DNA from 2 places in the Halomonas citrativorans genome. Region 1 is predicted to be linked to the other one. Evidence: riboswitches for the same ligand, from Rfam matches in the RefSeq annotation. Region 1 holds a riboswitch; the other holds the start of a gene.

Region 1 (4,210 bases):
GGGCCGACGTTATTTACCGATGTGACTGCGGAGATGACCATTTACCGTGAAGAGATATTTGGGCCGGTACTTTGCGTTGTCAACGTGGAAACACTCGACGAAGCAATTGCGTTTATTAATGCTAATCCTAACGGCAACGGCACGTCTATCTTCACGAATTCTGGCTGGGTGGCGCGACGCTTTGAAACTGATATAGACGTGGGGCAGGTGGGTATCAACGTGCCAATCCCGGTGCCGGTTGCCTATTTCAGCTTCACTGGCTCACGTGCTTCAAAGCTCGGTGATTTAGGGCCAAATGGCAAACAGGCGATCGCCTTCTGGACACAAACCAAAACGGTAACGGCACGCTGGTTTGAGCCTGAAAACGTTTCAAGCGGTATCAATAGTACTATTGCATTAAGCTAACGCTTACTTACTAAGCAGTCACTGGCTCTTGTGGGGGCCAGTGACGTTGTTGTACTCAAGGCTTAAAAATCATTCAGCAGGCTCAAGCTTTCTTCCAGTAGCTTTTCAATCGGCTTAAGTTGGCTTTCATGCAATACGAGTAGAGACGGCGCCTCTTTTGGCTGTCCGACAAGGGGCACTAAAAGGGCGAACTCACTCTCCTCTAGATGAAATTCATGAATTTCACGCGGGCCTAAGGCCGTTTGGCATTGGGAGCAGCGGTAGACATCGTCCTCGCCATACACCAACCGGTGATACATTTTAAAAAGCGTATAAAGTGCCAAGCCGCCTTCAAGCGCAGACCAGCGTGCGGGCGTTTTGGGTATATCGTCGGTGACCGCTTGCCCTTCGGCTTTGGCATCGGCGATCACATTTGCTAAAGGCATCGCCAAAATGGCAGGGTCTTCAGAGGGTAGCGGAGCGTTTTGCTTCGTGGCCTGGTCGAAGTCTTTTACCGCGCGCTTTACATCATCTAGCGTATTTAAAACGTAGTCAGCATGCTGTAAGTCGCCAGGCTCGCAGCTACCGTTCTCCCAGCCATGGATCACGCGTAGCGTCATGTCTCCTCGTGACATGGGGCGGGCCAGTAGCATATAAAGCATTACGCGAACGTGAAGCTGGCGCTCATCGGTATTGTTTTCAAACGCACGGTAGGGGTCAGCAAACAGAGTATTGAGCCGCCCTTGCGTATGCTCCTTGGCTTCGGTGTATGACATATTGGTTTCCTGTAAGCGCGTCGCTTATTCTCCTGTGCGACGCTTGTAACACTAATGTTTTATAACACTAATGGCGGTAAGCTACTTTTATTTTGTAATGCTTTGACTCAGTGTACAGCAGCTTTTGTTAGTCTAGACAACGTTGTAGCGAATGAATAGCAGAAGTAAACCGTTTTCCTGTTAGCTATTTAGCGGCTAGGATACGGCGCGAGTAGCTGCTCATTTTGGCGGTTAGCTCGCTTTACATCAGGATACGCTCTCAATTCACTGTCGCCAGGGGAGCCACGTTGCGTGGCTGAGAATGCTATGACGCAGACCCTGGAACCTGAACCGGTTAGTACCGGCGGAGGAAGTGCGACATGCCATACCTAACGTCAGCCGTGCTGGGCGCGGCGCTCTGTTGCTTTGCATTTTTAGGCCTTAAAGCCCGTGGGCGTAAAGGCTCATTGGATGACTTTGTAACCGCTCGTAATTCACAAACCAGCACCACGCTAGGGCTCTCTTTTGTTGCATCTGGTATGGGGGCCTGGATTTTGTTTGCGCCGCCAGAAATTGGCGCTTTTATTGGCCCATTGGCCTTGGCAGGCTATGCCCTTGGCTCCTCACTGCCTTTTATCGTCCTTGGCTTTTATGGTCCGTCTATACGCCGGGCTCTCCCTGAGGGGCGGAGCATCGCTGAGTTTGCCGAGGCGTGCTATGGGCGCGGCGTACGCCACTGGGTAACGCTGGTTTCCGTGGTGTATATGGCCTGCTTTTTAGCCGCTGAATTAACCGCTATTGGAGCGATCACCTCGCTGCTTTCTGATGTTCCGTCGAGCTGGGTGATTATTGGAGTAACGCTCACTACGTTGCTTTACACGGTAAGCGGTGGGCTGCGCGCAAGCCTGGCCACTGACCGTTGGCAGGCATGGTTGCTGCTTGCACTGTTAGTGGTGGTTTCCAGTGTCACCCTTTGGCACTTGCCTGCCATGCCGAGCAGTGCGACATGGCCCTCTATCGCCACTTCTGATGCGCTTAGTGTGGCACTAACGCTTGTCATCGCGGTTACCGCAGCGAACTTGTTTCACCAGGGCTACTGGCAGCGGGTATGGGCGGCACGTGATGACCAAAGTTTGGCCCGCGGGGCTTGGGCAGGAGGGGGCGCCACGGTCATGATCGTTATGGTGATTGGCGGTTTGGGTATGCTTGCTGCCATGAACGGTGTTCCGCTGGGCGAACCGCCCATGCCTTTTTTTGCACTGCTCAATAACGCGCCACCCTGGCTAGCTATAACGGCACTAGTGCTTGCCGTTACATTGGTGGCGTCCAGCGTAGATACGCTACAAAGCGGTATTGCCTCACTGATCGTGTCGCGCAGTGAACAGCCAAGCGTTTCTATCGCGCTCACACGTTGGATGACCGTTTTGCTTATGGTGCCTGTCGTGGTTGTCGCACTTCAGGGTGTGTCTGTTTTACGTCTTTTTTTAATCGCTGATTTAGTCTGCGCTGCAACCGTGGTGCCCGTGCTGCTGGGCTTGTGGCGGCGCATGACGCCTCTTGCGGCTATCGGTGGCGGCATGGCGGGTCTATTGGGTGCGATCTTGCCTGGGTGGATGAGCCACGCCAGCATAAGCGAAGGGATAATGGCGGCAAGCTTTCCGAACAGTGTACCCACACTAGCGCCGTTTCTAGGTGCGTTGTTAGCTTCCACGGTGGTAAGCGTGTTATTAGCGTATTCAAGAACTCCCTGGAACCAAGGACAGTTATGATTCGCAGTATTTTGACGACCCCTGATGGCGAAACCCATGAAGGGAACGAAGAGCTTTTTGTCACATGGCAGAATACCCCCGGCAGTCATATATGGATCGATATGCAGGGGGAATCAGCAGAATCTGCTGAGCGGCTACTGGGTAAATTTGAGTGTCACCCCATGGCTATTCAGGATGCCCATAAGGAGCGTGTACCACCCAAAATAGAAGAGTTTGATAACCACGCACTGATTATTTACCGCGGTATTTCATCTTTTGATGCCCAGCTAAACTTTGTTCCTCAGCAGGTCTGCTTTTTTATTGGTGAGTGCTTTCTAGTGACGCTACATCCAGGCGTTGCCATGAGCATTGAGCGGCTCTTTAAGGAGCACGGTAAGACGTTATTAGCGAAATCACCGGAGCAGGTGGCGCTCAAGGTGATGTATATCTCTGCTGGGTATTACATTGATAGCCTGCTTGAATTTGAAGCGGAATTAAGCGATTTAGAAGATGAGTTACATGAAAATGGTAACGATGTATTAATGCGCAAAATTACCATGTACCGCTCCCGGCTGGTTAAGATGCGGCGCGTGTTTAATTATCATAAAGGGATTACCCAAGAGTTAACTGTCTACGACTATGAGCACGTCCCGCGTGAGGAAAGTGAAACGCTGCATGCCATTAACGATGTTGCCGAACGTTTTGAGCGGCTTTATACGCTTACTCAGATGTATTACGACATTTGCGGTGATTTAGTAGACGGTTACATATCAATCTCGTCGCACCAACTGAACATTACAATGCGCGTTCTAACGGTCATTACGGCGATTTTTGTTCCGTTAACGTTTGTTGCGGGTATCTACGGGATGAACTTTGACTATATGCCGGAGCTGCACTATCGCTATGGCTACTTCTTCATTTTAGGCATGATGGCAGGAATCGGTGGCGTGCTGATTTGGGTGTTCAGGCGAAAGGGCTGGTTCTAATTCAGCAGGCGTTTAAGGGGTAGCAAGAGTTTGCTATGGTCGGCTAGTCTTATTCCTTTGTATCAAGGAGCCTGACAATGCCTGAATCTACCGCCGTTTCTTCTACGATGGCTGCCATGCTCTTGGTCGGGCATGGTGGCGTCGAACAACTGCATTACCGTAAAGACGTCAAAACGCCGTTACCCGGCCCAAGTGATGTTCTGGTCCAGGTGACGGCGACCGCGAAAAACAATACCGACCGTAAAGCGCGTGAAGGCCTGTATCCCACCAAAGAGAAAGGCGACGTGACGTCCTTTGCCATGGGTGGCACGCCCACCTTAACGTTTCCGCGTATTCA
Region 2 (4,210 bases), on a different contig from region 1:
AGGCGAACTACGCCTTCGGGTACTCAAAAGAGGATGAGCCGATTCGGGTGAACCCCGGCGTACTGGATGCAGAGGCCTACGGGGTAAAGTCGAATAGCGCCGATATGCTGGCGTTCATTAACGCCAACATGGACAACTCCGCGGTGGATGAACCGCTGCGCGAAGCACTGGAAGCAACCCGGATGGGTTACGTCAACATGGGCGATATGACCCAAGGCCTCGGTTGGGAGCGCTATGCCTACCCTGTGTCGCTTGACCAGCTACAAGCAGGCAATTCGATGGAGATGGTGCTGGAGGCTAACAAGGCCGGGCAGCTTCAGCCACCGTTACCGGCAGATGACGATGTGTGGTTTAACAAGACGGGCTCAACCAATGGCTTTGGCGCCTATGTCGCCTTTGTACCCAGCCAGCAAATAGGCATCGTGATGCTCGCCAACCGCAATTATCCCAACCAGGCACGTATTGAGGCCGCCCACCATATTCTGACGACGCTTGCGGCGACGCCCTGAAAAAAACCGCCTTTATACCACGAGCCTTCCTAAAGGCTCGTCATTAAAGCGCTCTTTTATGCATTGCATTTTGGGTGGTGGATAAGGAGACTTGCACTACCGCGATCCCCCCACTGCAAAGAGCCAACACCATGCGCCTTAACGCCGACTTTAGCCACTTTGCCTGCGTAACGCCGGACCAATATCAATGGGTCGATTCGCCCAGTGCAGGCGTCACACGCATGATGCTTGATCGCATCGGCGAGGAAGTCGCCAGAGCGACCAGCCTGGTACGCTACGCGCCCAACAGCCAGTTCACCGCACATACCCACGACGGCGGGGAAGAGATCCTTGTACTAGAGGGCGTGTTCGGTGATGAGCACGGCCGCTACCCCGCGGGCACCTATCTGCGCAATCCTATCGGTACGGGCCACACCCCGCACATAGGCGATGAGGGCGCGCTCATCCTGGTGAAGCTTCACCAGTTTGCAGCCAATGACATTCTTCAACTGGCCGTTCCTGCTCACCGTTTACCTTGGCAGCCGGACCGTCGCCCAGGCATTACCTATAAAATGCTGCATACCTTTCACCAGGAGCGCGCCAGCCTGGAGCGGTGGGAGGCGGGCGTGACGATTGTCTACCCAACGCTGGGCGGTGGCCTGGAAGCGTTTGTTCTGGAAGGCACCTTGTGCGACGGCGATACCGAATACCCGACGGGCAGCTGGTGTCGCTACCCTCCCGGCGCCGCTCCCCAACTTAGCGCGGGCAGCGAAGGGGTCAAGCTCTACTTAAAACGCGGGCACCTGCGGCTTGATTAACGTGTCAGGCCAAGAAATGGCAACAGCGTAAGCAGTGCCACCATGACGACCGCCACCATTACCAGGGTGACCTGAAAGGGATGCGCCGCCAGGCGGCGCCATAAGGTAGGTGCATCGCCTTGGCTCACGGCCTCGGCGTGCGCTTGCCGAGCCTTGGTGAAGCGCTCGGCTTGATACACCGCCAGTGCTGCTTCGGCCGCCTCACGCTGGGTTTCATCACGCAGCCAGATCGCGTCCACCCCTAAGCGGAAAAAACCGGCCTGCGTTTCATAGGTATCAAAACCATGTTCTGCCAGTAGTGAGCGGACTTCCATGGCTTCTTCATCGGTAACGTAGCGCAGCCGAAACAGCAAGTGTGCCATATCAGTCGCCCATCGCCGCCATTAGGTCGGCCTGGATAACTTCGATCCAGTAGCCGTCCGGGTCTTTCACAAAAATGACGCCCTGCATTTTGCCTTGGTCCGCCCGCTTTATGAACGTTACATCGTGCTCATCAAACCATGCCTGGGCCGCTTCCAAGTCCGGTACGCTAAAGCAGATATGTCCAAAGCCCTGCGGTTCGGCATTGCCATCGTGGTAGGCAAAATCGTCCTGGTCTTCGGTGCCCCAGTTATGGGTAAGTTCTAACAGCCCCTTTTGGCTGAAGGTCCAGGCCGTACGCGCCTGGGTATCTTCCGGCACCTGGTCGCTGGCTTCCAGGTTCGCCAGAAAGTAGAGCGAAAACTGCATCTCTTCGAAATCCAGCCGACGCAGTACCTGCATGCCAAATACCTGGGAGTAAAAGGCCAATGAACGCTCGGGGTCTTTCGCCCGCAGCATCGTATGGTTTAAGCGAAACCCTTGGGTTTGCGCAGGGGCCGGACGAACGCCTTTATGCTGTTCACCTTGCAAAGTCATCTTGGGCTCCTTGTGGGGAATTATGCTGTTAAATGAATTGATTGAGCGGTTATCTTTGACAAAAACCATACCGTGTACAAGCCTATCTCTAACCGTTTCACACCGCATGATACCGTTGTGATGACATACCATGAGGGCAGAACAGCCATTATTCCAGCCCCGCTTACCCTACCGGCCTCCCCTTACACATCGCCTGCGCTTTACAGCACCGCCCAAGGCAAGGATAGTAGCCTGACGACAGGGGCGCTTGAGACGCTCAAGCTGAGATGCACCCTTAGAACCTGAACCGGATAATACCGGCGTAGGAAGTCGCGGTGTCATCACACCCGATCTACGCTGTGAGGTGGCCATGACATCACTCCCGCTGAGCGACGCGCTTTCCGCTGTACAACGCACCACGCCGTTAGTGCACTGTATTACCAATTTTGTAGCGATGAACAGCACAGCTAACTGCCTGCTGGCTGTCGGCGCTTCCCCTGCCATGCTGCATTCAACTGAGGAAGTCGCTGAGTTTACTCGCTTGGCCGGGGCACTTTCGATCAATATCGGCACGCCTTCACCACACTGGGCAGAAGGTATGCAACTTGCCGCCAGAACGGCCAACGAGAGCAATACGCCTTGGGTATTGGACCCGGTTGCGGTGGGCGCCACTTACTACCGTCAAACGCTTTCACAAACGCTATTGGCTTTTAAGCCCAGCGTGATCCGTGGCAATACCTCAGAAATCATGACGCTTTCCGGCTTGACCCACGCGGGCCGAGGAGTGGATGCCACAGCCTCTACGGATGAAGCGCGTGAGGCTGCCATAAACCTCGCCAAGCAGCAACGCTGTGTTGTCGCGATGACCGGCGTTCAGGATTTTATTACCGATGGCACTCAGCACTGGCGTCTGAGCGGCGGGCACGCGCTTATGCCGCGTGTCACTACGCTTGGCTGTGCGTTAAGTGCCACCGTTGCCGCCTTTGTAGCGGCCAGCCCCGAAGCTCCCTTGAACGCCACGTTAGCCGCACTTACAAGCTTTGCTATCGCGGGTAGCCGCGCTGGACAACAGGCGGCAGGCCCGGGTAGTTTTCAGGTAGCCCTGTTGGACGCCTTGTATCAGCTAACACCTACAGACGTCCGTCAGTTTACCGGGCTGGAGGAAGGCTAATGCGTTTTGATCTTTCGCTTTATCTGGTCACTGACGCTCAACTCTGTAAAGCCGCAGGGCTAGAGCGCACCGTGATTGAGGCCGTCAAAGGGGGCGTCAGCTTTGTTCAACTGCGCGATAAACACGCAAGCGATACCGACATGATTGAACAGGCCAAGCGTTTGAAAGCCGCCCTGGCGGGTAGCGGGGTACCGCTGGTGATTAATGACCGCTTGAACGTTGCCTTGCAAAGCGGCGCCGATGGGCTGCATGTCGGCCAAAGCGATACAGCGGTTCAAGAGGCACGGGCAGCCATGGGGCCAGAGGCAATTATCGGGCTTTCGATTAATACGCTTGAGCAGCTTCACGCAGCCCCCGTGGCCCTGCTCGACTACGTGGGCCTGGGCCCGGTGTTTACCACCCAAAGCAAGCAGGACCATGCTAAACCGTTGGGGTTTGAAGGCCTGGCTCAATTAGCCGCGGCCTGCACCTTGCCAAGCGTGGCCATTGGCGGGCTCAAGGCTGAACACGCCCAGCAGGTCGTTGCAGCCGGTGCCAATGGCTTGGCGGTTATCTCCGCCATTTGTGGCCAGCCTGACCCTTACCAGGCCGCACGGGCGTTGGCTCGGCCATGAACCAGCTCGACCATATTGCCGCTTTTGTCAAAGTTGCCGAGCTTGGCAGCTACACGCGGGCCGCTGAGGCGTTGGATCTTTCCCGCACGCGGGTATCACGCGTTGTCATGGCCCTTGAAGAGACGCTCGGGGTGCGGCTTATTCAGCGCACCACGCGGCGCCTGCATTTAACCGCCGAGGGCGAGCGCTACCTTGCGCATGCCCAAGCGATTTTACAGGCCCTTGATGAGGCTGCCGCCGACG

Evidence for each region. A riboswitch is a leader RNA that binds a small molecule or an ion and turns the genes downstream of it on or off. The one in region 1 is predicted to bind thiamine pyrophosphate.
Region 2: another riboswitch for thiamine pyrophosphate. It lies ahead of thiM (hydroxyethylthiazole kinase); the one in region 1 lies ahead of INT20_RS08100 (SLC5/6 family protein).

Annotation. Positions count from the first base shown of each region.
Region 1 is NZ_JABUYX010000005.1:94,976-99,185, reverse strand. Features, by position in the region: gene INT20_RS08110 (CoA-acylating methylmalonate-semialdehyde dehydrogenase) at 1-405, shown strand, start outside; gene INT20_RS08105 (hypothetical protein) at 468-1,160, opposite strand; TPP riboswitch at 1,426-1,530, shown strand; gene INT20_RS08100 (SLC5/6 family protein) at 1,520-2,908, shown strand; gene corA (magnesium/cobalt transporter CorA) at 2,905-3,873, shown strand; gene INT20_RS08090 (zinc-binding dehydrogenase) at 3,951-4,210, shown strand, end outside.
Region 2 is NZ_JABUYX010000003.1:165,665-169,874, forward strand. Features, by position in the region: gene ampC (class C beta-lactamase) at 1-509, shown strand, start outside; gene INT20_RS05775 (cupin domain-containing protein) at 641-1,306, shown strand; gene INT20_RS05780 (DUF6164 family protein) at 1,303-1,668, opposite strand; gene gloA (lactoylglutathione lyase) at 1,670-2,203, opposite strand; TPP riboswitch at 2,433-2,528, shown strand; gene thiM (hydroxyethylthiazole kinase) at 2,553-3,353, shown strand; gene thiE (thiamine phosphate synthase) at 3,353-3,967, shown strand; gene INT20_RS05800 (LysR family transcriptional regulator) at 3,964-4,210, shown strand, end outside.